4 regions of the Marinomonas dokdonensis genome follow, and region 2 is predicted to be linked to each of the others. Evidence: predicted binding sites of a transcription regulator. Region 2 holds the regulator's gene; each other region holds the start of a gene.
The links. The regulator sigma-54, encoded in region 2, starts transcription at its own class of promoters, with help from an activator protein. The targets are predictions, from matches to a motif close to TGGCACNNNNNTTGCTNT.

Region 1: the regulator sigma-54 is predicted to act here: its motif matches at 6,025-6,042, upstream of ACUM5Y_RS15395 (ammonium transporter).
Region 3: the regulator sigma-54 is predicted to act here: its motif matches at 5,056-5,073, upstream of hpxO (FAD-dependent urate hydroxylase HpxO).
Region 4: the regulator sigma-54 is predicted to act here: its motif matches at 3,598-3,615, upstream of ACUM5Y_RS03250 (circularly permuted type 2 ATP-grasp protein).

Annotation. Positions count from the first base shown of each region.
Region 1 covers NZ_JBRAND010000009.1:5,119-12,716, reverse strand. Annotated here, with positions in the region: gene clpB (ATP-dependent chaperone ClpB) at 1-1,644, opposite strand, end outside; gene pgeF (peptidoglycan editing factor PgeF) at 1,764-2,501, opposite strand; gene rluD (23S rRNA pseudouridine(1911/1915/1917) synthase RluD) at 2,743-3,726, opposite strand; gene ACUM5Y_RS15410 (outer membrane protein assembly factor BamD) at 3,887-4,729, shown strand; gene ACUM5Y_RS15405 (glutathione S-transferase) at 4,777-5,430, opposite strand; gene ACUM5Y_RS15400 (cold-shock protein) at 5,505-5,720, opposite strand; gene ACUM5Y_RS15395 (ammonium transporter) at 6,149-7,360, shown strand; gene ACUM5Y_RS15390 (tRNA-uridine aminocarboxypropyltransferase) at 7,438-7,598, shown strand, end outside.
Region 2 covers NZ_JBRAND010000004.1:52,676-60,273, forward strand. Annotated here, with positions in the region: gene ACUM5Y_RS10995 (HPr family phosphocarrier protein) at 1-108, opposite strand, end outside; gene ACUM5Y_RS11000 (PTS sugar transporter subunit IIA) at 118-567, opposite strand; gene ACUM5Y_RS11005 (RNA polymerase factor sigma-54) at 587-2,071, opposite strand; gene lptB (LPS export ABC transporter ATP-binding protein) at 2,148-2,873, opposite strand; gene lptA (lipopolysaccharide transport periplasmic protein LptA) at 2,884-3,384, opposite strand; gene lptC (LPS export ABC transporter periplasmic protein LptC) at 3,362-3,943, opposite strand; gene ACUM5Y_RS11025 (calcium/sodium antiporter) at 3,949-4,905, opposite strand; gene ACUM5Y_RS11030 (ABC transporter ATP-binding protein) at 5,078-5,881, shown strand; gene mlaE (lipid asymmetry maintenance ABC transporter permease subunit MlaE) at 5,878-6,660, shown strand; gene mlaD (outer membrane lipid asymmetry maintenance protein MlaD) at 6,661-7,125, shown strand; gene ACUM5Y_RS11045 (MlaC/ttg2D family ABC transporter substrate-binding protein) at 7,129-7,598, shown strand, end outside.
Region 3 covers NZ_JBRAND010000002.1:456,245-463,842, forward strand. Annotated here, with positions in the region: gene ACUM5Y_RS06630 (hypothetical protein) at 1-68, shown strand, start outside; gene ACUM5Y_RS06635 (EAL domain-containing protein) at 284-1,924, shown strand; gene ACUM5Y_RS06640 (EAL domain-containing protein) at 2,135-3,757, shown strand; gene hpxO (FAD-dependent urate hydroxylase HpxO) at 3,800-4,969, opposite strand; gene uraH (hydroxyisourate hydrolase) at 5,277-5,633, opposite strand; gene puuE (allantoinase PuuE) at 5,878-6,789, shown strand; gene uraD (2-oxo-4-hydroxy-4-carboxy-5-ureidoimidazoline decarboxylase) at 6,803-7,330, shown strand; gene ACUM5Y_RS06665 (isopenicillin N synthase family dioxygenase) at 7,422-7,598, opposite strand, start outside.
Region 4 covers NZ_JBRAND010000001.1:681,809-689,406, forward strand. Annotated here, with positions in the region: gene ACUM5Y_RS03235 (DMT family transporter) at 1-306, opposite strand, end outside; gene ACUM5Y_RS03240 (Na+/H+ antiporter NhaC family protein) at 476-1,789, opposite strand; gene ACUM5Y_RS03245 (FAD-dependent monooxygenase) at 2,238-3,452, opposite strand; gene ACUM5Y_RS03250 (circularly permuted type 2 ATP-grasp protein) at 3,790-5,244, shown strand; gene ACUM5Y_RS03255 (alpha-E domain-containing protein) at 5,247-6,191, shown strand; gene ACUM5Y_RS03260 (transglutaminase family protein) at 6,188-7,598, shown strand, end outside.

The DNA.
Region 1 (7,598 bases), on a different contig from region 2:
TGGTATGCCAGTCCAACGGGAAACAACGGTAGCGATCTCTTCCTCCGTTACTCGGCGTTTAAGCAACTGCATTTCAGTGGTTTCTTCCATTTGGCTGGCTTTCTCAATTTCCGTTTCCAGCATTGGAATAATACCGTATTGAAGTTCCGACATTTTAGCCAGATTACCTTCACGGCGTGCCTCTTCCATTTCATGACGAACGGCTTCGAGCTCTTCTTTTAGCTTCTGCGCCCCTTGCACAGCGGCTTTTTCGGAATTCCAAATCTCTTCTAAATCACTAAACTGCTTTTGTAGACTGGCGATTTCCTCTGACAATTCAACTAAACGCTGTTTAGAGGCTTTATCTGTTTCCTTCTTAAGCGCTTCTTGCTCTATTTTTAACTGAATGAGACGACGCTCTAAACGATCCATATTTTCTGGCTTAGAGTCCATTTCCATACGGATACGGCTGGCAGCTTCATCAATCAAATCAATGGCTTTATCTGGCAATTGACGATCCGTGATATAGCGCTGTGAAAGCTTGGCTGCTGCGATGATAGCCGAGTCAGTAATATCGACCCCATGATGCACTTCATAACGCTCTTTTAGACCCCGTAGAATCGCAATGGAATCCAACACACTTGGCTCTTCCACCAGCACCTTTTGGAAACGACGCTCAAGGGCAGCATCTTTTTCAATATACTGTCGATATTCGTCTAGGGTTGTGGCGCCCACACAATGCAGCTCACCACGAGCCAGTGCAGGTTTAAGCATATTGCCTGCATCCATAGAGCCTTCTGATTTACCGGCACCGACCATGGTGTGTATTTCATCAATGAAGAGAATAATCTGGCCTTCTTGCTTAGAGAGCTCACTTAATACTGCTTTAAGACGTTCCTCAAATTCACCACGGTATTTTGCCCCAGCGATCAAGGTGCCCATATCTAACGACAAGACTCGCTTATTTTTTAGCCCCTCGGGCACCTCACCATTGATAATACGCTGAGCAAGCCCTTCCACAATGGCGGTTTTACCCACCCCAGGCTCACCAATCAATACTGGATTATTCTTACGGCGACGCTGCAGCACTTGAATAGTTCGACGAATTTCATCATCTCGACCAATCACTGGATCGAGCTTGCCTTGGGCAGCGCGCTCGGTTACATCTACCGTATATTTGTCCAGAGCTTGACGATTTTCTTCAGCATTAGGGTCGTTAACTGTATCGCCACCACGTACTTGATCAATTATGGTTGAGATATCAGCTTTGGTTATGCCGGAAGCCTTAAGCGCTTTGGCTAGATCATCCTTGCCATCAAACATAGCCATAAGCATTAATTCGGATGATATGAACTGATCTTTGCGTTTCTGCGCTTCTTTATCAGCAAGGTTTAACAAACGGCCCACTTCTGGAGACATCTGTACATTGCCATCATGGTCTTGTACTTGTGGAAGTCGCGTCAGTAATCCATTCAAACTTTCACGGAAACTGCCTACAGAAAGACCAGCTTGCTGCAAGATAGGTCGCACACTGCCACCTTGCTGGTCCAGCAAAGAAATCAGAATATGCACAGGTTCGATATAGGTGTGATCGTGCCCAAGTGCGACAGATTGGGCATCTGATAGGGCTAGTTGAAGCTTACTGGTTAAACGGTCGATTCTCATGGTGACCTCCTGACTACAAATAAGGTTGAGTAACTCTATGAGCCTTTAATAGGCCCAAAAAGTTACTTTTCAATAGCAGGGTGTCATTTTTTTGACAGTCCAATATTTACGCGAGTGAATTACTCTTCAAACCAAATAACCGATGCCATTCGGCCTGTTTTGCCATCACGACGATAGGAGTAAAAACGGTCTTTTTCTAGGTAAGTACAAAACTCGCCTCCGTATACATTGGTCACACCCACCATGGCAAGGCGCTGCTTGGCTAACAGATACAAATCCCCCAACCACTTTCCATTATCTTTTTGTGTGAAAGCCTGCTCGGCTTCTGGGTCTTTCTCCATAAAAGCCTCACGCACTTCAGGGCCTACTTCAAATGCCTCTGGCCCTATGGCAGGCCCAAGCCAAGCCATAACCTCTTGCCCTTCAAATGCCATCAAGGTTTGTTCTATAACGCCTTCACAAAGCCCTCGCCAGCCTGCATGGGCAGCTGCCACCTGTGTCCCAGCAAGATTACAGAAAAGTACCGGTAGGCAATCTGCCGTCAGGACCGCGCACACCTGCTGCTGAGTGGCGGTGAACGCCGCATCCGAGGTGACATCACTACAAGAAGAAGGTAGTTTTTTTACACCTGTACCATGCACTTGGTTTAACCAAACAAGGGAGTCCGGCATGGCAATAGCTTGAGCAAATAAATAACGATTCTGGGCTACATGATCGGGCTTGTCTCCCACATGACCACCAAGATTAAGAGAGTCAAACTCTCCCTCACTTACACCCCCTAAACGGGTCGACACATAAGCCTTAACATTCGTAGGTGCAGGCCATTCAGGCGTTAAAAATCGCTTTGTACTTGTCATAGTAGAACCTTATTAAAGGCGAGATTAGGGATAGAAATAATGAGAGACATTAGCAACTTAAGCGCCATACCGACAACTTTTTTACCAGTTTTTTACGACTCAACAGACTTGGAGAGAATGCAATGATATCGAAGGAGGAAAAGAGATCAGCAAACTCTAAGTTTATGAGTTCGTAAAAAAGGAGCTGATTAGGAAGGAAGCAGCCCCAAGATACTGAGACTGCATTGTAGTTATCTGTTGGCTAGAAATACTCTGAATCGTTACTGCCTGATTCAACCATATCGGTTTTAAGAGAAGCGAGCAGTTGCTGCATATCTTCAGGCAAGTCAATCTCCCACTCCATCCACTCCCCAGTGATTGGGTGAGCCAATTCAAGCTTTTTCGCATGCAGGGCTTGGCGACGGAAGTGACGTAAGGATTCCTGCAATTCCGGAGAACAAGCCTTAGGCATTTTTAAGCGACCGCCGTATTGCGGATCACCCACTAACGGGTATTGAATAAAGGCCATGTGCACACGAATTTGGTGGGTTCGGCCGGTTTCCAGCTTCAAGCGCACGTGTGTGTGATTTTTATAGCGCTCCACTAAACGGTAGTGTGTTACGGCATCTTTACCATTAACAGGTTCTACCGCTTGTTTCTGGCGATTATGAGGGTGACGACCAATAGGCTCATCGACTATGCCGCCACCTGTCATCACACCAATCGTGATGGCTTCGTATTCGCGCCCCATGCTGCGTTCTTGCAATTGCGCAACCAGATCCGTTTGAGCCGCCAGTGTTTTGGCTACCACCATAAGACCTGTGGTGTCTTTGTCTAAGCGATGCACGATACCAGCCCTTGGAATATGAGCGGTTTCTGGTGCATGGTGCAAGATGGCGTTCATCAAGGTACCATCACGGTTACCTACTGCAGGATGGACCACTAAACCCGCAGGCTTATTAACAATGATGATATCGTCGTCTTCATAGACAATATCCAATGGCATGTCCTGAGCCTCATGGTCTTCTTGATCTTCAATCAAGACATCCAATGAAACCACTTCACCACCAAACAACTTTTCTTTAGGTTTGGTCACCTTGCCATCTACTTTTAGCTCGCCTTCTTTGATCCAAATTTTTATTCTCGAACGAGAATAATCGCTAAAAAGTTCTGTCGCGATTTGATCAAATCGGTTGCCGCTCAAATCGAACGGTACCTGGGCTTCTTTTACTATGCGCTCTGCCATACAATGTACTTATGCTTGTTGTTCAAGGCCTCTAGAAAGTATCATAGGGGCCTAATGTGAAAAAAACGTGTAGCGCCTTGTTCTTCATTTTTTTTCGTAATATAACGCTACAAATGCCGATTGAGGCCAATCTACTACTTTACCAAGGTTTTTATTATACATGGGATTTCATCACTCGTTGCTCCGATTCGTCGGAATCATTAGTTTTTCTTTGCTTGTCGTCGCTTGTTCTAGCAAGCCAGTCCACGAACCAGACCTTCCTGAGCAGGTTTACTACGATAAAGCTCAACAAGCCATTGCTGACAATCTTCCCGTCACAGCCATTAAGCACTTAAAAGATTTGGATTCTCGCTATCCTTTTGGGGAATACAGCACCCGCGCAGAACTAGATCTTATTTACGCTCAATACGAAGCGGGCGAGTATATTGCAGCACATGCTACTGCCGACCGTTTCATCAAGAACTATCCTAATCATGAGCTTTTAGATTATGTGTACTATATGCGTGCGCTGTCTACCTATACAGGCACTCAGACTCTAGTCGCACGCTATCTGAACATTGACCCTAGTGATCGAGATTCAAAGGAGTTCACACAGTCCTTCAATGAATTAGGGGATTTATTGGCACGCTACCCAAATAGCCAATATGCGCCAGATGCAAAAGCAAGAATGCAGCACTTACGTGAAATTCTAGCCAGACATGAGACTCAGGTTGCGTTTTACTACCTTAAGCGCCAAGCGCCTCTTTCTGCTTTACGACGCAGCCAAGAAGTCATCCAACACTATCCGAGCAGTTTAGCTGTTGAAAGGGCTTTAGCCATTAGCGTGCAGTCTTACTATGATTTGAATCAAGAAGATTTGGCCAAGCTAAATATCAGCGTATTACAAAACAACTACCCAAACACTGAGTATTTAGATGAGTCGGGGAATTTCATTGCGTTAAGTTTACCAAGCGATGCGGATCCAGGCTTCTTATACTGGATAACCTTTGGTCTAATTGACTAATAATAACCCGGCGTATATCCCACGTTAAGGAATATACGCCTTTTATCTTATGGGAAAACAATCTCTTCCTGCCCACTTTGCCAAGGTTGGTATTTTTTCATTACCAATTCAAATACCTTAGAATCTAGAAACCTCTTTAACCAAGCCTTTACCGCATCATATTCACTATTATTAAACCAAGTCGCATCCACGCCAGAAAATTGACGAATAAAAGGAAAGACCGCAATATCCGCTAGACTAATCTCTTCACCGAGTAGAAATGATTGTTGGTTTAAGCGCTCATTTAGGCGATGTAAAAACACGCAAGCTTTACTACGATAATGCTCTTCGCTGTGTTCTGGGTAGCGATCAGCATATTTGTACCTGTCTAGCCAATACTTAAAATGGTTGTCGTTGTAATTAATCCAAGCATGAATTTTAAAGTTAAGCCTGCTATCAGTTGGCCATAACTGAAGTACACGATTCTCTAACTTACTTTGCGACAAAGCAAAGTGCATAATATCTGCACTCTCTTCATATCTTCGGCCATCCGTATCGATCAATTGAGGAACCGTGGTACGACCACCTAAGGCAAGTAGTTGCGCTGGTTTATCTTTAAGTACAACCTCTCTCAAGGCAACAGGTACTTGCAACAAGGCCAAACAATAGCGAGCTCGTATCGCATAGGGGCAACGACGAAATGAATATAATACTGGTAACACAAATACTCCCTTAAATTACGGGCATAAAAAAGCCATGCTCAAGAACATGGCTTTTTAAACAAAGAAGGCAAAAGTTATTCAACTATTGTTACATTCTCTGCTTGAGGACCTTTTTGACCTTGAGTGACTTCAAAGCTTACTTTTTGGCCTTCTAGAAGAGTACGACGACCGGTGCCATTAATTGCGCGAAAATGAACGAACACATCGGAACCGCCATCTTGCTCAATAAACCCGAAACCTTTCTCATCGTTAAACCATTTAACAATACCTGAAACTAACTGACCTGACATACAAACCTCAATTCTTATTTAAATTGTTCTGGTAGAACAAACTACTCATTAAGCTAAAAGTCATTAAGCCTTTTGCCATCTTATAGAAGTTAGATTAATTAAATAAAACTAACACCTATGATAATAAAGCGTTAAAAATAAAATAGGAAGCCAATAAAAACCCAGATTTACAAAACATAAAATAATATTTCTTCCTACGCTCCAAAAAATTTTTAACCTTTTGTACAGCTTTTCACCTAAAGCACCAAAACAACACACGACATCAGCACCAAAAACAAACACCCGCACCACAAGTAAGCGAAAATGGAATGTTTTTTGCTTATTTTTGCGACTCTCTTAGCAAAGAGCTAAAAACAACAAAAATTAAGTTCTAAGAGAGTGCAAAACAATAACCAGCACCGCATAGGTGCACCTTTAGGAGTCATTTCGTGATATCAACCCAAAGCGCAGTAGAAATGCTGGTAGCAAGCTCAAACACATTTTTCATTTTATTAGGCGCGATCATGGTATTTGCCATGCACGCAGGTTTTGCCTTTCTTGAAGTCGGTACCGTTCGACACAAGAACCAAGTAAACGCCTTAGTCAAAATAATGACCGACTTTGCAGTCTCTGCCTTGGTCTATTTCTTTGTCGGTTACCAAATCGCTTATGGAATCAATTTTTTTGAAAGCGCCAGCAGCCTTGCGGAACAAAATGGCTATACCTTAGTTAAATTCTTTTTCCTAATGACCTTTGCCGCAGCAATTCCGGCTATTATTTCTGGCGGCGTTGCAGAACGAGCAAAGTTCTACCCCATGCTTATCTCCGCCGCCATTATTGTCGGCCTTGCTTACCCATTTTTTGAAGGCCTGATTTGGAATGGCAACTACGGCTTTCAAGATTGGTTGACGAATACTTATGGGGCACCATTTCATGACTTTGCCGGTTCAGTAGTTGTTCACGCTTTTGGTGGCTGGGTAGCTCTTGGGGCAATTTTACTACTTGGCACTCGTAACGGCCGCTTTCGTAATGGCAAACTCGTTGCTTTTGCCCCATCCAACATTCCTTTTCTTGCCTTGGGTGCTTGGATACTTTGCATTGGTTGGTTTGGGTTTAACGTCATGTCAGCCCAAACCCTAGATGGTATCAGTGGCTTAGTAGCAGTCAATTCATTGATGGCGATGGTTGGCGGTATCGTAGCAGCCATGATTTTAGGTAAAAATGACCCAGGTTTTATTCATAACGGCCCCCTTGCTGGACTCGTAGCCATCTGTGCAGGCTCAGACATTATGCATCCAATCGGAGCGCTGGTAACAGGCTTAGTCGCTGGAGCACTATTCACTTGGTTGTTCACCTTGATCCAACAAAAATTCAAGCAAGTCGATGACGTTCTTGGTGTATGGCCTTTACACGGTATCTGTGGCGCTTGGGGTGGTATTGCGGCAGGTATCTTTGGCTTAGAGAGCTTTGCAGGCTTAGGCGGTGTTAGCTTTACCTCGCAAATCATAGGTACTTTCACGGGCGTTGTCTTCGCGACCGCTAGTGGCTTAGTTGTGTACGGGGCAATTAAAGCGATCAACGGTCTACGCTTAAGCGAAGAAGATGAATTTAATGGTGCTGACTTGTCTATTCACAAAATTGGATCTGTCAGTAAAGAGTAATTTCTTATAAGCTTTACCCTAGTATTTACGCCCTGCTTTTGCAGGGCTTTTCTTTTCTGGGGCAAGCAGATACAAGTATGAAAATTTGGTTACTCACTCATAGCGAAGAGCTTAAAAAAACCAGCGCGACAGGCCCGCTCGTTAAGCAACATCTAATGGAAGAATGCGAGGTCGTCACTTGGTCAAGAGTATGCCCACCAAACGAAATTCTTAGGCTTCCTAAAGAGAGAACCATCCT
Region 2 (7,598 bases):
TTCAATCGTGATGTCGCATGAAAATCTAGACGTTGTTTCAATAAGCTTGCCGGCGGCACGAGCATGCAAGCCTAACTTATTTATAATGGTAACTGTCTCTTCAAGCATGGCTGTTCCTTATAATAAAGAGTGGAACGTGTTGAACAATTCTTCGTCAGTCTTCGCCGCTCTAAGTTTGTCTAGGGTTTCTGAAGATTGCGCCATTTCGGCAATTTTCGCCAGCGTTGATAAATGCTGGTCACATTCATGTGGCGGTACAATTAAGGCAAAAATCAAATCCACAGGCTTTCTATCGATGGAGTCAAAATCAATCGCTTCGTTGAGGGACAAGACGACAACTGCCGTATGGTTAGCTGACTCAAGACGACAATGAGGAATGGCGATACCGTTACCAACCCCTGTACTGCCTAGTTTTTCACGCCCTAAAAGAGCATCGTAAACAGCGCTGTTTTCACAGTGTAAGCGGTCCGAAACAATGCTGGCTAGGTTCTCTAAAACTCTTTTTTTACTCACTATGTCTTGTTTGGCAAAACACAACTCAGTTTTTAGTAGTGATTTCAATGGCATGATAAAGGTCACATCCGTCTTAAATCAGTCGTTTTCGTTCATTGGAAGGAGGGATGTTCATCGCCTCTCGGTATTTGGCGACAGTCCTTCGCGCTACTTGAATGCCTTGGTCCGCTAGCGTTGTCGCCAGCTTATTGTCACTCAGTGGTTTCTTAGGTGGCTCTTCCGCCACCAATTTCTTGATCATGGCTCGGATGGCGGTTGAAGAGCACTCACCACCTGAGGCTGTATTTACATGGCTGGAGAAAAAGTATTTAAGCTCAAAAATACCTTTTGGCGTGTGCATGTATTTCTGCGTTGTCACACGGGAAATGGTTGATTCATGCATGCCGACTTCTTCTGCAACATCATGCAATACCATAGGTTTCATGGCTTCTTCGCCAAGCTCAAAAAAGTCAATTTGGCGGTTTACAATACAGCTGGCTACTTTTAACAAAGTTTCATTACGGCTTTGTAAACTTTTTATGAACCATTTTGCTTCTTGCAAAGAGGTCTTAATGTAGGTGGCATCTTCCGTGTTGACGGCTGTGCTCGCCATGGCTGAATAAGTTTCATTGATTTTGACGGGTGGCAGGGCGTCGTTATTGAGCTCCACTTGCCAAACATCATTCACCTTTTTCACCGAAACATCAGGAATAACATAATCGGTATCGCCATGATCAATAACAGAGCCAGGTCTTGGATTAAGCTGTTGAATTAAATCAATGACCTCTTTTAAAGCGGCTTCCTTGAGCTTGGTTTTACGGATTAACTGCGTAAAGTCGCGGTTGCCTAATAGAGGTAAGTAATTATCAATTAGATTGTGAGTATTTTTATAAAGAGGGTGATTCTGGAAAGCTTCCAGTTGTACTAATAAACAGTCTCTTAAATCAATTGAACACACACCAACCGGATCAAAGCGCTGAAGTCTGTGCTGCACGGCAATGACTTCATCAAACTCTAGGTCCTCAAGCTCTTGGCTTAGAGATTGCCAAATGTCGTCCGGTGTAATGCTCAGATAACCATCAGATTTAACACATTCAATAATGGCGTAAGCGATTTCAATGTCCCGGTCAGACATGTGGGTTAGATTAAGCTGCCAAATGAGATGGTCTTGAATGCTTTCATCAGGAGCATTGCGGCTTTCAAAATCTGTGTCGCCACCTTCGTAGCCACTCTGTTCGCCTATTGATGCCGAGTTCTGATAGGTGTCATCCCAATTACTATCAATAGACAGCTCTTCAGGAATGCTATCCGTCCATTCAGATTCAATGCGAGCTTCTTCAGCTTCGATAACAGGGTTTTCTGATTCGGTTTTTTTATCCGTTTTTTCTTCGCTGCTTGTTGTAGTTTGGACGATAGGGCTTTCATCGTCGTCAATTTCAAGCAGGGGATTGGATTCAAGAAATTCATGGATCTCTTGCTTCAAATCTAAAGTAGAGAGTTGCAACAGGCGTATGGCTTGTTGTAACTGAGGTGTCATGGTCAGTTGTTGACCGATTTTAAGCTGTAAAGACTGCTTCATAAAGCAACTCTTTCTAAATAGGTGAATTGGAACGAGTTATGCATACTACTCTCTTTGAACAATAATGATAAGGGGGTTATAGGCGGAAATCGTCGCCTAGATATACCTTTTTCACCTGTTCATTATTGATAACGGTTTCCGCGTCGCCAGAAGCAATGATATGACCATTGCCGACTATGTAGGCTTTATCACAGATGTCTAGGGTTTCTCGTACGTTATGGTCGGTGATTAAAACACCTATGCCACTGTCTTGCAGATGCTTGATGATGAGCTTGATGTCGCCCACCGAAATCGGGTCTACACCCGCGAAAGGTTCATCTAATAAAATGAACTTTGGATTCATTGCCAGAGCGCGAGCAATTTCTACGCGGCGTCTTTCGCCACCGGAAAGGGCCATGCCGAGGTTCTTGCGAATGTGAGTAACATGAAACTCTTCAAGCAAACTTTCAAGCTTTTCTGCTTGCTGAGCTTTGTTTAGCTCCTTGCGAGTCTCCAAAATAGCGGAAATATTGTCTTCTACAGACATTTTACGAAAGATGGAGGCTTCTTGGGGTAAGTAGCCAATGCCTTTTTGTGCACGGGTATGCATGGCATTACTGGTGATGTCTTGACCATCAATAAAAATACCGCCAGCATCATTGCTCACCATGCCCACAATCATGTAGAAGCAAGTGGTTTTGCCTGCGCCATTAGGGCCTAATAAACCGACGGCTTGACCAGATTCAACAGATAAAGAAACATCTTTCACCACTTGGCGCTTTTTATAGCTCTTGGCGAGATGTTTTGCTTCTAGAAGTGCCATGTCATTCTCTTTATTCTTCTGTTTGAGGTTGTAATGTCATAGTGACGCGACCAGTGCCTTTTTTGCTGGCTTCAAAGGCGCCAGTGTTCACCATATACAAGATATAATCGGCAGAAACCTTGTTGTCGGTTTGATTCAGGTAGCCATCTCCAGTGATCTCCAGTCGGCCTAGAGTCGTTGAGTAATGAATTTGGTTGCCTTGGCTAATCACCATGTTGCCTTCGAGATCAATCTGCTGGCTGAATTTGGCAGGCTTACCCTTAGCTTCAAGCTTATTAAATTGCTGTGTTGCTAAATCAGTATTGATTTTTAGGTAGTCCGCTTCAATTTGGATTGAACCTTGAGTAATAAACACATTGCCTGTGTAAATGGCTTCCCCAGTTTGCTGATCAAAAGAGGCTTCATCCGCCTGTATGTCAAGAGGTTGGCGGGTATCATCAGGAAGGGCTAATGTTTGCTGGCTGATAGCAGCAGCCATGAACATGGAGCTAATTTTTAGGAGTAGGTTCATAGTGTCCTCTTACGGAACGCGTCATAACAACTTTTTCCGAGTTGATATAGGCAATGATTGTTTCTGCTGTGGTCGTGCCTTGTGTGGAATACAGCTTTGCATGACCGTAGCTGGTTAAAGACTCGTCTTCGTCCAAATAATGAATCGTATCTGATGACAAAGTAATGTCGGCAGAGTTTATATGTTTTTTTGTGGCATTGGCGTTTTCAGTTAATAATATATCACGACTTCCATCTTCAATTGAGCCTTTGTCTGCTTGGGCATTCCATGATCCCAATTCTGCTTGGCGCTCTACATAGGGATGCTGAAGCAGCGTTTTCTTATCTTTAACATAATGAAGGGTTTGTTCAGCGTTTAAGGTCTCAATCAATTTTCCATTGGCATCAAATTCTTTAATTCTAACTTTCGTTATAAAGTAGTCTGGGGATGTGCTGAGTGATTCGCTTGTTACAAGGTTGCCTACCCGGCCAGTATTTACGCCCCAAAATACCGCGGCTATAGCTATGACAACTATAGCCAGCATTAGGTATTTAATGGCGGTACGTTCGATGGTTTTCATCTGAGTTAGTTGCCCACTGTCATCATAAATAAATAGACACCATATGACGCCAGCAGAGGGATACCGATCCAGCGTGGAATGCTCTTGTTTTTACGTCCATTGAATATGAATACCGCAGCGGCAAGTGCACATGTCAGGCCAAGAACCCAAAGGTAATCCCGGTTCAATATATTGTCATCAATTATGCCAGGTGCAATAAGAGCTGGCAGTGGTAATACCGTCGCCAGGTTGAATATATTTGATCCAAGGATGTTACCAATGGCAATGTCATGATGGCCTTTTTTGACGCTGCTTACTGACGCTGCCAGCTCAGGCAGGCTGGTACCAATGGCGACTATGGTTAAACCAATAATCAGTTCGCTGATACCCAAAGCCGTTGCAATGCCTATAGCGCCCCAAACCAATAGCTTGGAGCTGCCAATTAATACCGCAAGACCAATAAATGCAATGACGACGGACTTGAATACAGGGCTGCCGTCATCTTCAGGCAGTTCACTGGCCAGTTCTTCTTCGAGGTCTTTGCTGCCTTTTAAAAGAATGGTCAAAATAACAACGAAAGCAATGATTAGAATGACACCATCAATAAAGCTTAGGATGCCATCAAGCAGTAACCCGCCAGTCAGCAATGTGATGGCAAGTACCAGAGGAACTTCCTTAGTAGATAGCCCCTTAGCAATTGGGATCGCGGAAAATAGTAGGGTGACACCAAAAACCAAGGCAATATTGGCGATGTTAGAACCCAATACGTTACCAATCGCGATTTCAGGAGCGTTATCGATAGCGGCGATAGCGGATACCACCATTTCAGGTGCGGAGGTGCCCAGGGCAACGAGCGTGATCCCTATGATCATAGGGCTAACGTTGAGTTTTTCTGCGACCAGTGCAGAGTGTTCGATAAATTTGTCTGAACTTAAAACTAGTAAGATTAAGCCGGCAATTAGAGCAGCAGAAAACAGCAGCATGGTGTTGAATTAACTCGTGAATAAATGAAGGTTACATTTAATGTGGTTTGGCATGTAAATTCAAGACTTGATCTTTGCAAGAAATTGGGTTCTTGCTGGGTTTTATAGGATTTATGGCAGGGCAGTGATAATATCTCGGCACTAATAGTCATGGATCTAAGGTGTATCTGAGATGGATGCGTATATAGAAGTGCAAGGGTTGCAGTTTTATCGTGCCGATAGGGTTATCTACGATGATGTAAGTTTGCAAATTCCGCGGGGCAAAATAACGGCGGTGATGGGACCGAGTGGAACCGGCAAAACCACTTTGCTACGTCTTATCGCGGCGCAGTTGGCGCCAGATAAAGGACGCATTTTAGTGGATGGTCAAAATGTACATACTTTGTCGCGATCAAACTTGTATGAGTTGCGGAAAAAAATGGGCATGCTATTTCAAAGTGGTGCTCTCTTTAGTGACATGTCTGTGTTTGAAAATGTTGCTTTCCCATTGGAGGAGCACACCAAGCTAAGTGCGAACGAAATAAAACAGCGTGTGTTAGAAAAACTGCACAGCGTTGGTTTAAAGGGTGCTGCAGGTTTAATGCCAGCGGAACTTTCTGGCGGTATGGCCCGCCGCGTGGCCTTGGCGCGTGCTATTGCTTTAGATCCTGCCTTAGTTATGTACGATGAACCTTTTACTGGCCAAGACCCTATCTCTAAAGGTGTCTTGGTAGAACTAATACGAAAGTTAAATGAGCAGGGAGATATTACCTCAGTGTTGGTGTCTCATGATGTGGAGGAGTCTTTATCGATTGCCGATCATGTTTGCATTCTTGCGGGAGGGCGAGTGGTCGCACAAGGCAGTCCTGTGCAGATTTTGGAATCAGATGACCCAAGAGTTCAGCAGTTCCTTAAAGGGGAACCGGATGGTCCAGTGCCTTTTCATTATCCGGAGGCAAGTACAGATGCTTCTAACTCGTTAGGAGATGCTCGATGAACAAGGTGATTGGGCTGGGTGCCAGTGCGCTAAATTGGTTGGAAACCGTTGGCAAAGCGGGCATTTTTATTTTTCAAAGTGTCTTTCGTCTGCCGGTTAGGTTGCCTGAAGCCATTAACCTATTGATAAAGCAGCTTTATGCTGTTGGCGTCTTATCTCTAGTGATTGTGGTTGTCTCTGGGGCTTTCATTGGTATGGTGTTGTCGCTACAGGGCTATAGCATACTGGCGAAGTTTGGCTCAGAGGATGCGGTGGGGCAGTTGTTGGCCTTGTCTTTGTTGCGAGAGCTTGGGCCTGTGGTGACAGCCTTACTGTTTGCTGGTCGAGCAGGGTCTTCCTTAACGGCTGAGATTGGTTTGATGAAAGCAACAGAGCAGCTTTCTAGCTATGAAATGATGGGAGTCGACCCACTTCGTCGAGTGATCGCCCCGCGGTTTATTGCTGGTGTGATTTGTATGCCAATTTTGAGTTTGATTTTCTCTGCAGTGGGCATCATTGGTGGTTTAGTGGTGTCTGTGGCTTGGTTGGGTGTTCATGACGGGGCTTTTTGGTCCTTAATGCAGCAGTCTGTGCATTTTGACACTGACATTGTGAATGGCCTAATTAAAGCGGTTTGCTTCGCCATTGCGGTTACTTGGATCGCAGTTTATCAAGGGTATGAATGCGTTCCTACATCTGAAGGGATTGGTAAAGCGACCACGCGAACAGTGGTGCTAGGATCATTGGCTATTTTGGCGTTAGATTTTGTTTTGACGGCGGCTATGTTTGGAGATTTTTAAATGAGAAGTAAGCGTACGGAATTGTTAGTCGGAAGTTTTATTGTATTGGGATTGGCGGCCTTTGTTTATCTGGCGGTTCAGGTCAGTGGCTTGGGGTTTTCAAATAATAAGGATACCTATCAAGTTGTTGCGCGCTTTGATGATATTGCCGGACTTTCTAATCGTGCAAAAGTCAGTATCGCTGGCGTGACGGTAGGGGATGTGGAATCCATCACCTTCGATAAAGAACTCTTTATGGCGCTGGTAACCATGAATATTCGTTCAGATGTAGACAATATTCCCACAGATAGCTCAGTGGCCATTTTAACCAGTGGTTTGTTGGGTGAAAAATATCTTGGCATCACCATAGGTGCGGATGAAGAGGTGTTGACTGAAGGCGGGGAAATATACGATACCCAGTCTGCTTTGGTGTTAGAAACCCTAATTAGCCAGTTCCTGTTCAATTCTGGCGATTCTGAGGAGTAAGCTATGTTAAAGAATTTGGGTAAGCTTGTGATGGCTTTTTCACTTATGGTAAGTGCTAGCGTTTGGGCTGATTCTGAAGGCGCCAGAGAAAAAGTGATTCAAATGGTTGATGCTTTTCGCAGTGACATTGTCGCAGACCGAGACGTGTTGGCCAAAGATCCTGAATTGTTAAATCAAAGGGTTGAAAAAATTCTTGCCGACATAGTGGATTTTGATCAGCTTTCCCGCAATGTGATGGGTAAGTATTATCGTCGTGCAACACCTGCTCAGCTGGAGCGCTTTTCACAAGAAACCAAAGCAACGTTGTTAAAAACCTATGGCACCGCTTTATTAGAGCTGGATCCAGATCGAATCACTGTTTTACCTTTAGGGCCTCAACGGGAAGGGCGGCCTGTGAAAGTAGATGTGACTTTTCAACAAGCGTCTGGGGTGCTGCTGAATATATCCTTCTTGATGGAAGAGAATAAAGCCGG
Region 3 (7,598 bases), on a different contig from region 2:
TTAATGACCCCAACGTTACTTTGTTACCAGAGGTGGCCGAGCTGGTCTATGAACTCACCTCTTTGTAATGATATTTTATCTTGCTGAATTGAATAACTCCTTTCATATCAATCTCCTACATTTTTAGTTTGTAATAGATTGCGCGTTTTCTAATCCTTTCTTGTGGTTGTAACATTAAAATACACGTTTTAGTTTTTACTTCCATTACCTTAGTAAGTATAAATCTTGCTGTACTTCTAAATAGCGATTCTTTTACCCATCTAAACAACGTTAGAGCTTGATTATGGCTGTAGGAATAACTAAAAATAATCAACTGTTCATGTCTTTTCTTTCAAAGAGTTTTGCGAAAGCAAACTTCTTTTTGCTTTTTTTTAGTTTCATTGCTGTTTTCAGCCTTACTTTTTTCATTGCTCATATCCTCATAATAAACAATGAAATCGAAATGATGCATAACTACAGTTATGAAATTATGGAAAGAACGGATAATGCCGGAACGCAACTGAAGAAAGTTTTACAGATAGCTGACTCGAGTAGTTCTACCTCATGCTCAAAAGAGAGCTTGGATGAACTTAGAGGTATTTTATCTCACCATTATCTGATTGAAGATGCGGGTGTCATTAAAAATTATAAAATTGCCTGTACTGCAAAAATCGGTGTATTTGAAACCCCTAAATTTATTAATCCCGCTCTTTTTGTTCAAAGCGCAATTGAAAAAGTGGACTTTTTTATGTCGAAAGAGGCACTTTTTTATGCTGGCGAAAGAAGGTCTCTTTTCAAATTAAATGACGTTTTTGTAACCCTAGCACCTAATTTATACATAGGTATTGATCCGCCGGATCAACATACTGAAGCCATTTTAGTGAGCTCTATCAGGCGCATGGTTTTCAGAGGGTATAATGTCTCAGAAGTGGACTATGAAAAAATTAATCGTAAAAAAATCGGACTACTAAGTCAGTATGCCCCTTTCCCAAATAGAAGGATAAGCGTTGAAAAATGCTCATCGATATTCAAATTTTGCGTTAATTCAATTGACAATAAAATAGGAATATACGGAGTAAATAAAGATATTTTATTGCTTTTGATCGGCTTGTCTATTTTGCTCTCTTACACAATATTTATTTCCATGTATTTTTTGAAAAGTACCAAGGAAACAATGAAATATCGGCTTTCACAAGCCATCAAAAAAAACAATTTTTACCCTTTGTACCAACCTAAAATTGATCTTAAAAGCGGAAAGGTTGTGGGGGTAGAAGCACTAGCACGATGGCAAGATGAGAAGCTTGGATTTGTGGCCCCCGACGTCTTTATTGCCCTCGCGGAAGAGATGAAAGTTATTAAGAAGGTTACAAAAAGTATTACCAAGTTGGTACTCGACGAGTCGCAAGAGCTGTTGCGTGAAAATACAGAATTTACGGTAAGTATTAACCTGTCTGTTCAGGATTTAGCTGGAGGCGAGTATCTAAATTTCATTGAAAGTGAGGTGGATAAGCTGGGTATCTGTCGACGACAAGTAATATTAGAAATCACAGAGCGTTCAGCCACCGAAAGTGATGAGCTATCTAACTCAGCTCATGAGTTTTATGAAAAAGGTTATCAAATATCCTTAGACGATTTTGGTACAGGCTTTTGTAACTTATCTTGGCTATCCAAACTGGAATCTAATGAAATTAAGATAGACCGTATGTTTACCCACAGTATTAGTACAAAATCAGTAGGTTTAATTACTTTAGACAGTCTTTGTAACTTGCTTGAAAAATTCCACATGAAAACAGTTTTTGAAGGGATCGAAACCCAAGAGGAACTTGAGTATATCTTGTCAAAATCCCCTAATGCCATAGGTCAAGGCTGGCTTTTTGCGAAAGCTATGTCGATGACTGAGTTGAAAAGCTTTATTGCTAGTAAGCCATCTCTAGCACACAGCTAAATTTCCTTGATTGAATTGTAACTGAGTTTTTGACTATGAATTTTCTTATTTTCAATTAGAACAATAAGTTAATTTTGAAGTGAAGGCTATTTTGAAATTTTACTAGGCATAGCAATTAAACCTTAACAATAAACTACAGGCTGCATGGGGTAACTCATTTACCTTTTAGATAGTAAGCATTTTGGCACGGAAAAATAGGTTGGTTTTGTTATGTTGATCGCTTCATATGATAAAAATAAAATATCTTTCTCCTTGTTAAAAAAACACTTGGCCAACACCAATTTTGTTATGCTGTTTTCCGTACTTTTATTGTCTTTGGTTTTGGTTTTTTCATTGTCCCACTTCTTCATAATTCAACGAGAACGTGAAAGCCTACAATCTTATGTTGAAGAAATATTTTCACGTGCCAAACAAACGTCGAGACAAATATACCAAACGATAGGTTTGATCGATGCGCTCGGTGAGTCAAGCTGTGATGCACCATACTTAAGCTCTCTACAGGAAATTTTATCGCACCACTATTTGATAGAAGATGCTGGGAGAATAGTGGGAGATAAAATTATGTGTGCGGCGAAAATAGGCGTTTTTGAGCCACCTAAAGTTATCCAGTATGAAGTCTCTACAATGAGCGCTATTAGAGATATTCGCGTTTTGATGACCAAAAGCGGAGTCTTTTACTCAGGAGAGAGACGTGCCATCTTAAACTATAAAAATTTTTTCATTACCCTAGTGCCTACTGTCTATCTTGGGGTGGAGAGTCCAGATGAGCACTCTGGTGCGGTTTTTAAAAATTATGAAACGGGGGAGGTGATACGAGTCTTTCATAATATAGATAGACAGATGGCTGCATCTTTCTATGAACGTCAGCAAAATTATCCTGATTTTCTTCTCTTACCCGATCAAAGTATCAGAGTTGAACTTTGCTCTGAAACCTATCGCTATTGTATTGATGGGATAGATTTTAAACTGGGTATCTTCGATATTGCCTTCAGTAAAGTGCTCTACTTAGTATTTTTATCTTTCATTCTTGCCTACGCGATCTATATTTCCATTCATTACATCAAAAATATTAAAGGTTCCCTCAAATACCGACTCAGTTATGCCATTCAGAACAATAAAATATATCCCCTTTATCAACCAAAAATAAACCTTAAAACTGGCAAGATTGTTGGGGTAGAGGCACTGGCTCGATGGCAAGACGAAGTGCTTGGTGCTGTGTCCCCTGACACCTTTATTGCATTAGCTGAAGATTTGAAGCTCATTAAAACACTGACCAAACAAATCACTAGAGCCGTATTGCAAGATGCCAAAGAAATCCTTGCGCGTAATGAGGATTTTACAGTCAGCCTTAATTTATCGGTACAGGATTTGGTGGATGCGGGTTTTCTGCGTTTTATAGAAGACGAGGTTGAGAAACAAGGGATTCGTCGCCAGCAAATTATTCTCGAGATAGCTGAGCGTTGTGCGACCGAGAGTGAAAGCCTGTCGAGCTCAGCTCATGATTTTTATATAAAAGGTTATCAAATTTCCCTAGATGATTTTGGTACAGGATTTTGCAATCTATCTTGGTTGTCTAAATTAGAGTCTGATGAAATTAAAATTGACCGTATGTTTACCCACAGTATCGGTTCTAACTCGGTAGGGTTAATTACCCTCGATGGTATTTGTCAGCTATTGAGTAACTTTCACATGAAAGTTGTGTTTGAAGGAATTGAGACGCAGCAAGAGGTTGATTACATTATGGCGAAGTCACCCGATGCGATTGGTCAAGGTTGGTTATTTGCCAAAGCCATGCCCATGGCAGACATCAAGCTACTGCTGGAGAGTAAGTAACTTGATGTCCATTGGGTTAAGCTGAGCGAAGTGAAATTATAGTTAGCCTAACGGGCCACCTAAAATAGTGGTTTTTAACCCAGCAATGATGTTCTCGCCTGTTTCGAGTTTTAATTCATCATACCAGGCTTGGGTTTCCTGCATGTTTTCACCATGGGTCACTTCGCTTCGCTTACGGGCTTTCAGAACCAAGTCTTTAACACGGTCACGACGCTGCTCTTCATAATCTTTAAGAGCAGTTACTACGCTTTCATGGGTAAAGCTGGAAAGCTTGGCGAAACATTGTCCTAATACGACAGAGTCTTCCATTGCCGAACAGCCACCTTGACCAATATCTGGAGTGGTGCTGTGGGCAGAGTCTCCAAGTAAGGCAATGTTGCCTTTTACTAATGTAGGGAAGGGCTCAATGTCATGGATTTCAACTCGGTTGGTGGTTTGCGGGTTAATGCTATCAATCAACAACTGAACTTGGTCGGACCAGCCTTTAAAGTAGCCTTTTAAATCCTCTACCAAGGTATCGCGATTTTCTTCCAAACCTAACGGCAATGGTACATCAAAGAAGAAGTAAAACTGTCCGCCAGCGATTGGCATGATGGATACACGCTTGCCTTCGGCTACATAGGTTGTCCATTGTTCTGCAGGGGCAATATTAGTATCTATATCCACTAATCCATTCCAGTTTACATAGCCTGCATAACGACGCTCCACTTGATAACCTAAGACATGATTACGAATGATAGAGCGGCCACCATCGGCAGCTATCATAAAGTCACCCGTGGCGCTGGTGCCATCTGTGAAATAGGCGGTTACGCTATCTTCGGTCTGAGATACACGTTCTACACGCTTACCGAAGTGAATATTTTTTCGTCCCCAGAAAGCAATCATTTGGCTCTGTATTCCCGCTCGGGAAACAGGGCAAGGGCGTTCTCCCACCGCTTCCACCAAAGGCGCTAAGCTAAATTCCGTCATAGGAGTGCCTGAAATTCCATCATGGTACGCCATGCTCAGCATGGGGCCACCTAGGTCGTCCATGATGTGAGACATACCCAAATGGTTCATGCATTTCACACCATTTGACCAGATAGAAAGTGCCGCACCCACAGGCTTGATTTCTTTAACGGCTTCGAAAATTTCACACTCGATGCCTTGCTGTTTTAATGCGGCGGCCGCTGACATGCCGCCAATCCCTGCTCCTATGATTAATGCTTTCATGCTTAGCTCCTTACTCTTCATTCTTGACTGGTTACGATCAATTAAGATGGTTTGCGCGATTTGGTCATCGCTTTCATCTTGGTTAGTTCGCAAGATTTGTGCCATGAAACAATCGAAACATATTTTATTTATGTGAAACTATCGTTTCAGTAAATAAGAGGGTTAGCAGAGTCATAACAAAACGCCGCTTGTACCTTTCAAGGAAAAAAACTGAGTTATTGAGTTTTTTTGGTGCAAGCGGCGTAGGTTATGCTACATGATGGTGATTGATTTTCGTGCTTGTTAATCGGTTTACTTAGTTTGCCAATTAACTACCACGGTAGGTACTGTAAGAGTAGGGCGATACCAATAAAGGAATGTGGTAGTGGCTGCTTTCATCATTGATACCAAAACGAATTACCACTGTGTTTAGAAAGCCTGGCTCAGCTACTGAGATCCCTTGCTGGTCGAAGTATTTGTCTATGGCGAATTCCAGTTCATAAATGCCAGCTTTAAAGTCATCTTCAGCTAATAGTGGGGCATCACAGCGACCATCATCGTTGGAAAGAGTGCTGCAAATGAAGACTTTTTGACCATCTTGGGTGTATTTGAACAGCTGAATCTCGACTTCAGCGGCGGCAATGCCTTTTGTGGTATCTAGAATGTGCGTAGTTAAGTATCCCATTGTTTTTCCTCGATCATTTTCAAAATAATTAACGGTATTTGGTAATTCTAGCCTGTTTTTTGCAAGCTCTTTCCTTAGCTCTATTGTCAATTTAGAAACGTTTGTTTTAAAGTGATCAATAATTGTGCCAGTTGTTCCAATCTGTAAGTACCCCATGTATTGCATGCTAGCCGCTTAAGATTCTGCCTAGTACTTCTGAATACCGTGTGGGTGTTTGCTATGTTCATTTTGTTAGGAGTTAAAAATGTCTGGGTACCCAAGAGACTTGGTTGGTTATGGTTCTAACCCCCCTCATCCACAATGGCCGAATAAAGCCCGTGTTGCTTTACAGTTTGTACTAAATTACGAAGAAGGGGGAGAGAATTGTATTTTGCACGGGGACCCTGCTTCAGAAGCCTTTCTATCCGAGATGGTCGGAGCGGATGCTCGCACTGGCGTTCGTCACATGAGCATGGAGTCCATCTATGAATACGGTAGCCGCGCAGGTGTGTGGCGTATCCTGCAACTATTCAAGGAAATGGACATTCCTCTGACGATTTTTGCTGTGGCAATGGCTCTTGAAAGACACCCAGAGGTTGCCAAGGCCTTCCAGCAGGCCGGTCATGAAATATGCAGTCATGGCTACCGCTGGATTGATTATCAATATGTGGATGAAGCCACCGAACGCGAGCACATGGAAAAAGCCATTGAGATTATTCGCCGAGTGACAGGGGAAAGGCCTTTAGGCTGGTATACCGGCCGCACCAGTCCCAATACTCATAAACTGGTGGCGCAAGAAGGGGGATTTTTATACAACGCAGACGATTACAGCGACGATTTGCCCTTCTGGCAGGTGATAGAAGAAAAACCACAACTGATTATCCCTTATACACTGGATACTAATGATATGCGTTTTGCTGCAATGCAGGGCTTCAATACTGGTGAACATTTTTTCCAGTATTTAAAAGATGCATTTGATACCCTGTACGAAGAAGGCAAAGAAAGCCCTAAAATGATGTCGATTGGCTTGCATTGTCGCTTAATAGGGCGACCTGCACGTATCGCAGGGCTAAAACGCTTTTTAGAATATGTGAAGCAACATGATCAGGTTTGGTGTTGTCGACGCATTGATATTGCCCATCATTGGCGCGAACACTTTCCTTATAAAGAAGCCTAACTGGAAGCAGATTATGACGATGCATTTATCCTTTAGCACAATGACAGAAGAAGAGTTTATCGCTACTTTCGCGGATATTTATGAACATTCTGCATGGGTTGCAGAGCAACTGTGGCGCATGGTTTGTGAAAACCCTAAAGGTCATTTTGATGATATCCAAAGAATCAAACAGACCATGCACGATATTGTTGAGAAGAGCTCGGAAGAAGAGAAACTCATTTTACTCAGAGCGCACCCAGACCTTGCGGGCAAAGCGGCCTTAGCAGGGGAAATGACGGAGGCCTCAAAATCTGAACAATCAGGTGTTGGTTTAGATCAATGTTCTGAAGAAGAGCTGACACAGTTTCTACAACTCAATGATGCCTATCGTGAAAAGTTTGGATTTCCCTTTATTATGGCGGTAAAAGGTGCCAGTAAGGAGCAAATCTTGTCTGGTTTTTTGTCGAGAACTCCTAATGATGTGGCCACCGAGTTTGCAACCGCCATGGAACAAGTCCATAAAATTGCGGGCTTCCGTTTGGCGGCCTTAGCAGAAAGCTAGTGTCCAATTAGTCCAATAGGAATACCAAAAAGCACCAATGAGTTCGCCTCATTGGTGCTTTTTATTAAGAGGTACATGTGTAGCGAGAGAGTTATCGCTCTTTGTCCATGAAGTTTGCCTGAATACGCTGATTCAAGAAGTCTTCCGCACTGATCGGCTCATAACGCTTTTCAGGTCCTTGAATAATTTGCGATTTATTCGCTTGGCAGAAAAAAGCGACCGAATGGCGACTGCCACAGTACTCATCGATTTTTGGCTGACGTACTCG
Region 4 (7,598 bases), on a different contig from region 2:
CGTAATAAAGGCTCCTACACCTAGGTTACTTCCTTGATCCAGCCCAGTTACCCAAAACATCATGGTTATGCCCATGATCACACCAACAAAAAAAGCTTGTTTGATAAGTGCCCAATCAAGTCCCTTAAAGTACTTCTGTCCCACTAAAAAAAGCACAAAACCAGCAATCAAAAAGCGCATGGCCATAAAAAATAGCGGGGGTAGACCTACCAGAGTTTCTTTCGCGAATATCCAACCAAAGCCTGCTAGCACAGTTACCAAGAGCAAAATTAACTCGGCTTTAAAACCTTCACCCTGTTTTAACATCTTCCCTCGTCTGCCATCCCTAAATTGGTGCGTTAAAAAGTGGGCGAGAGTGTAACAAGAAGCGATAGGAAAAAATGCATTAAATGAAGGGTAGACTACAACTTGCACAAAAAAGCCCATTTTACGTCCCCTTGGGTTAGCAAAATGGGCTTAGCAGAACACTGATGCGTTATTTAGCCGTCTTAGGCCATGCAAAAGCGATGGATAACAATGCAACAAGAGCAAGGACCCAGCTGTATTGCACATACGCAACAAGATCTAATGGTGATAACCCTGCCAAAGAAGAAGCCAATAGGATTTGCGCACCATAGGGTAAAATCCCCTGCACAACACAGGAGAAAATATCGAGCAAGCTTGCACTACGCTTAGGATCAACGTTATAGCGTTCAGCCAGATTTTTCGCCACTGAACCATTAATCAAAATAGACACAGTGTTGTTTGCTGTACAAAGATTCGTTAGGGCAACGCTTAAACTGATACTCAGCTCGCCTGTACGAGTTGACCCAGCTTTACCACCAAATACACGGCTAACTTTTTCAACCATACCCACTAGCCAATCCAAACCACCTTGGGACTTCATGACCGCCGCTAGACCACCGATCAACAGAGATAGGATTAGGATTTCCTGCATGCCACTGTAGCCTGCGTAAATATCAGCAGACCAGTTTGCCACACTGTATTCTGGCAAGCTGGTTAAGCCCACTATGCCTGCAAACACAATACCGCTAAACAATACCAACATAACATTCACCCCTGCCACCGCAAGACCTAACACCATCACGTAGGGCAAAACCTTGATTAGATCATAGTCTTGCAAGTCAGTAATTTGTGCACCACTACTCTGGAAATAGAGCCATACCAGTGTCACTAACGCCGCTGGCAGAGCGATCTTAAAGTTCATTCGGAATTTATCTCGCATATCACAACCTTGCGTACGAGTGGCGGCAATAGTGGTGTCCGAAATAATCGACAAGTTATCACCAAACATGGCGCCCCCAATCACTGTGCCTACAGTCAGCAACAATGGCAGGTCTGCCGCTTCGGCGACACCAATCGCAATCGGAGCAATGGCCGCAATGGTTCCCATGGATGTACCCATAGAGGTTGCCACAAAGGCGGTAATCACAAACAAGCCCGGCAGCAGCAAAGATGCCGGAACAATGCTTAAACCAAAGTTCACCGTGGCATCCACACCACCGACCGCTTTTGCCACACTAGCGAACGCACCTGCCAAAAGGTAAATCAGTACCATGGTGGTGATGGTGCTGTCCCCTACCCCCTTAACAAAGGTTTCGATACGTTGATTAAGCGACCCTTTAGCGAACAAGATAGCTAAAGCAATGGCCGGTAATATCGCGACCGGCGCAGAGATTTGATAGAAGGCAAAATCAACCCCTTGAGATTGATACCAAAGGCCACTTCCGACAAAAAGCACCAAGAAAAGAACCAGCGGTAAAAGCGCCAGTGGAGATTTAGAAGTCATACAGTCTGTTGTTTCCAGAGTTTAGTTAAAGGAAGGTGCGATTAAGTCTTCTGAGCTACAGTCTTATCAGAGAAACGGTCTATCAAGGCAAGAGTGAGCAGGAATGTTAATACCTTTCAATCACTCTTAACACAGAGAGGCCGTTTCTCTGAAAGACCCGAAGGGCGTGGGCTAAACACTTTTTATTCTTTGTTAATCTTCTTGCCAATATGTTCAATATTGGACTTCGAAGCTTGCCTCGAATAATAAAGGTTTATCCACACGCTGAAGCCAGTGGACTTGTTCGTACCTTCCTTAAAGGAAGTAACTCACTTTTGATGAGTCACTTAAAAGTAGAGGCGCGATGATAGAGAATTGGAAGCCAAGGTGCTAATAATCAATTGTCATGATTATTTTACCTTTTGGTATAACAAAAAACTTTCTATGAAGCGATCTATAGAGCATTTAGCTATAAGTCTTGCTGGATCGCATTGTAGCCATAAACAAAGTCTAATTTATTCTCCACCACAGAAGGCACAAAGTGAGAAACTTGTTTAAGCGCTTTGAGCTTACATAGCCCTAATACGCCTCCATGCATATGAAACAATCCTGCATTGGCTTTCGACATAGCCTGCACCTTGCTCGTTCTTGGTTTGCGGTGTTGCTCATAAGCCTGTAATGCTTGCTCAAGGCTCTCAGCTGAGGTTGCACCGCTAACGTACTCGGCCAATATATAGGCATCCTCTATGGCCATAGCGGCTCCTTGCGCCATAAAAGGCAACATAGGATGACAAGCATCACCAAGCAATACCACCGGCCCTTTATGCCAAAAAGGCAATTCACTGCGGCCATTTAACGACCACAAAAAGGTGCTTTTCACACACTTAAGTAACTCTGTCACTTCAGGATGCCAGCCAGCAAAGGCTTGTCGTAACACATTAACGTCCCCCTCTTCCCGCCAAGATTCAGAGTGCCAAGCATTTCGTTCTTCTACTGCGACAAAGTTAATGTATTGGCCGCCACGCACATAGTAGCTAACAAAGTGCCTTCCTGGCCCTGCCCACACACTGGCATCCGCTTGGATTTTAATGGAAGGCAGGCTTTCTACTGGAATCAAACCACGCCAAGCGACCTGCCCCATAAAGGTGGATTTATCCATACCCAACATTTGTTGTCTGATCGAAGATTTCACCCCATCGGAGGCAACCACTAGGTCCGCAGCTATCTCCCAACCATTTTCTAAATACAGCATAACGCCCTGACCACCAGCATCTTCTTGGTAGCTTTTAACTTGAGCATTTAAGAGGATTTCGACACCCGCCGCTTCACAGGCTTGCACCAAAATGGCGTGCAGGTCCGCCCGATGTAAGTGCCAATATGGTGCGCCATACTTTTTCTCAATGGCGCAACCCAAAGGGGTTTTCAAATAATACTCACCGGTTTTGTAATGACGAATGCTGGCAAAGTTAGGGGTATAAGCTAGGGGTTTTAAATCTTCTTCGAGCCCTAACGCTCGTAGTACATGCATGGCATTCGGACCAATCTGCAAACCCGCCCCAACCTCACTAAAACAGGCGGCTTGTTCACAAACTGTCACTAACATGCCCCGTTTAGCCAAGGCTAAAGCACATGTCAAGCCACCAATACCGGCACCTACCACTAAAGTTTTATGTATTTTTGTCAACCAGCCACTCCGTTTTTCACCAAGTCTCTACATTTGCACACACAAGCAAACGCTAATAGTAAAGACTATATCGTAGAATGACACCCATCTAGATCAAGGTTTAGAGCATTTAATTTTTTACCGCAAACCACTGAAAATAATACTCTGGCTTGATACTTGCTATCTTCACAAAGCAGATAAAAGCGATTAGTGTGGAGGGACGAGAAAACAAAATTACCAATCTTAACAAATGGAGTAATGATCTCCCTTCTATGGGGCAAGAACACAAGACAATTTAGCAAACCTGCTCACTATGATGGTATGCAGCCCCAGTTTGATAACGCAGAACGAGGTTTAAATGGATAATTTACACAACCAGTATCAGTCAAACGGTTTTTTTGATGAACTCATCGACGGCAAAAGTAAGCCAAGAGCACCCGCAAAACAGCTATTTAGTTATTTAAACAGTCTTTCGGAAGACGAATTGGAAAAGCGCCGATTGACGGCAGAAGCCACTATCCAAGAAATGGGTATTAGCTTCACTGTCTACACAGAAGAAGGCAATATTGATAGAGCATGGCCTTTTGATATTATCCCTCGAACCATAGAAGCATCCGCTTGGCGAGTAGCCGAAGAAGGCCTTAAACAACGCCTAAAAGCACTTAACCTCTTCATCGACGACCTTTACCACGATCAAAATGTCATTAAAGATGGCATCATCCCAGAACACATCATCAAAGAATCTAAAAACTTTCGCCCTGAATGTGTCGGCGTGTCGCCAGCTTATGGTGTTTGGGCCCATATTTGTGGCACAGATTTGGTCCGCGATGACAAAGGGGATTTCTACGTCCTTGAAGATAATTTACGCGTCCCCTCTGGTGTCTCCTATATGCTTGAAAACCGCGCGATTACCAAGCGTGTCTTGCCAGAACTGTTTGAAAACGATCAGATACTGCCCGTCAATGATTACACCTCGCAGTTATTTGATACTTTAGCCGCCTTGTCTCCTCGTGATATCGACAGCCCAGAAATTGTGGTTCTGACCCCCGGCATCTATAACTCAGCCTATTTTGAACATGCCTTCCTTGCCCAAGAAATGGGGGCTGAATTAGTTGAAGGCAGTGATTTATTTGTCGACTCTGACGACTGCGTATACATGAAGACCATTGATGGTCCAGAACGTGTGGACGTAATTTATCGTCGTATTGATGACTTATTCCTTGACCCAGAAGCCTTTGACCCAGATTCCGTATTGGGCGTGCCCGGACTTATGCGTGCATGGCGTAACGGTAATGTGGCCCTCGCCAATGCGCCGGGTGCTGGAGTAGCTGATGACAAGGTTGTGTACGCCTACGTACCAGAAATCATCCGTTATTACCTAAAAGAAGAGCCTATCCTTAAAAATGTGGAAACCTTCCTATGTGATGACCCAGAACAGCAAGCCTATGTGCTGGAAAACCTCGACAAATTGGTGGTTAAACCTGCCAATGAGTCTGGCGGTTATGGCATGTTGGTTGGGCCTCACTCAACCAAGAAAGAGCAAGCTATCTTTGCCGATTTAATAAAGAAACACCCGAGAAACTATATTGCCCAACCCACCCTAAAATTGTCGACGGCCCCTACCCTTATTTCAAAAGGGAATTTGGAGCCTCGCCACTTAGACCTTCGCCCGTTTATTTTGCAGGGTAAAGATACCTATGTGACCACTGGCGGGCTTACCCGAGTCGCGATGAAAAAAGGCTCACTGGTGGTTAATTCGTCACAAGGTGGTGGTAGTAAAGATACTTGGATCGTTGAAACGAAGGGGCAATAATTATGTTATCTAGAGTCGCAGAACGCTTATTTTGGAGTGCACGCTACTTAGAGCGTGTTGAAAACACTGCTCGTTTGGTTAGTGTCTATGATGACCTACTGTTTGATTTGCCTCGCAACGTTCAAGTGTCATGGTACAACCTAATTGAAATTAACAGTGGCGTAGAGTTATTTGAGCAACGTTACAAGGTAAAAGATGAGCGCAACGTCGTAAAATTCTTGTTAGCGGATGACAGCAACCCAAGCTCTATGTTGTCTTCTATCAAAATGGTTCGAGAAAATATTCGTACTTCACGAGATGTGGTACCCAAAGAGATTTGGGAGCTGATCAACGAGCTGGACATCTATGCTCGCCATAATATTAAACAAGGCATCAACCGTTCAGAGCGCCATGATTTCCTGACCACGGTAATCAGCGGTTGTCAGACCATCATTGGTTTATTAGCAGGCGCTATGAGCCGTGATGCTGGCTGGCAGTTCCTGATTATGGGGCGTTACATAGAACGTGCGGACATGAACACTCGTATTCTGGATGCGGCACTTTCCTTGATGCTACAAGCAGAAAATGAAGAGAGCGTACAGCTCGGGCAAGTAGTTTGGTCTAAGGTATTAAAATCTCAAAGTGCTTACTTGGATTATCGCCGTACGGTCAGAACCTCAATTAATGGTGCGAAAACGGTGAGCTTCTTATTAAGAGATCCTTACTTCCCCCGTAGCTTAAAATATTGTCTAGAGCAGATTCGTGAAGCGGCCAATAAACTACCACGAGCAGGCATTATTGCGGCCAATATAGACAAGCTCAACGCCCGTTATTATGAGATCACGTCATCGGAAGATTTAGACCAAGAATTCCATGAGTACCTCAATGATATACAGCTGGACATCATAGATATTAGCTTTAAGATTACCGAAAATTGGTTTCAATTTCGTCAAGGAGACGCGACATGACCATCAGAGTAGCGATACAGCATAAAACTACTTACGAGTTTGATCGTTTTATCAATGTCGCACCGCACATTTTAAGACTTCGTCCTGCGGCCCACTCGCGCACTAAAATCCATGGTTACTCGCTTAAAGTGACGCCGGAAGATCACTTTGTGAATCTACAGCAAGACCCGTTTGGAAACTTTCAGACCCGTTTGGTATTCCCTGAGAAAACAAACAAACTGGAGTTCATGGTAGAAGTTATTGCGGACATGACCGTTATTAACCCTTTCGACTTCTTTGTAGAAAGTTATGCGGAAGACTACCCATTCTCCTATGACAAAGCCCTGAAAAAAGAGCTAGAGCCTTACCTTGCGGTCACGGAATCTTGCCCGCTACTAGACAAATGGCTATCCAGTGTTGATCGTAAGAAAACCCCTATTAATGATTTCTTGGTGAACATCAACGCCCGCTTAGCCAGTGAAATCGGCTACGGCATTCGCCTCGAACCAGGTGTGCAAACTTGTGAAGAAACCCTAACCTTATCTAAGGGTTCTTGTCGTGATACCTCTTGGTTATTGGTGCAAATCCTCCGTAGCTTAGGCCTTGCAGCGCGCTTTGCTTCTGGCTACTTGGTGCAATTAACCGCCGATGTCAAAGCATTAGACGGCCCTTCCGGCCCGGAAGAAGATTTCACCGACTTACACGCATGGTGTGAAGTTTACCTACCTGGTGCAGGTTGGGTTGGCCTAGACCCAACCTCAGGCCTATTTGCGGGTGAAGGCCACATTCCATTAGCGTGTACGCCAGAGCCTGCTTCTGCCGCGCCTATTACCGGTATGATCGACGAGTGTGAGTGTGAGTTCAGCTACACCAACATAGTGACTCGTATTCATGAAGATCCCCGTGTTACCAAACCCTACGCGGAAGGCGAGTGGGAAACCATTAAAGCCCTTGGTTATGCTGTTGATAAAGAGCTCGACGAAGGGGACGTCCGCCTTACCATGGGTGGCGAACCAACGTTTGTGTCCATTGATGACATGGACTCAGAGCAATGGAACACAGGTGCTCTAGGAGCTGAGAAGCTTAAGCTGGCAAAAGACTTATTGCTCAAAATGAAGAATGAGTTTGGTGCTAACGGCTTGCTACATTACGGCCAAGGTAAATGGTACCCGGGTGAAGAAGTCCCTCGTTGGGCACTTGGCTGTTTCTGGCGCACCGATGGTGAAGCTTTGTGGCAAGATCCAAAATACCTTGCCCGTGTTGATAAAGACTACAAGCACACTATCAAGGACGCAGAAGCACTAGGCAAAACCTTATGTGAAGAGCTTAAGCTTGAGCCTAAGTATCTGCAAAGCACCTACGAAGACACACTTTACTATTTATGGTTAGAGCAGTCGCTACCAGCGGATGCCGACCCAACCAAGGCAG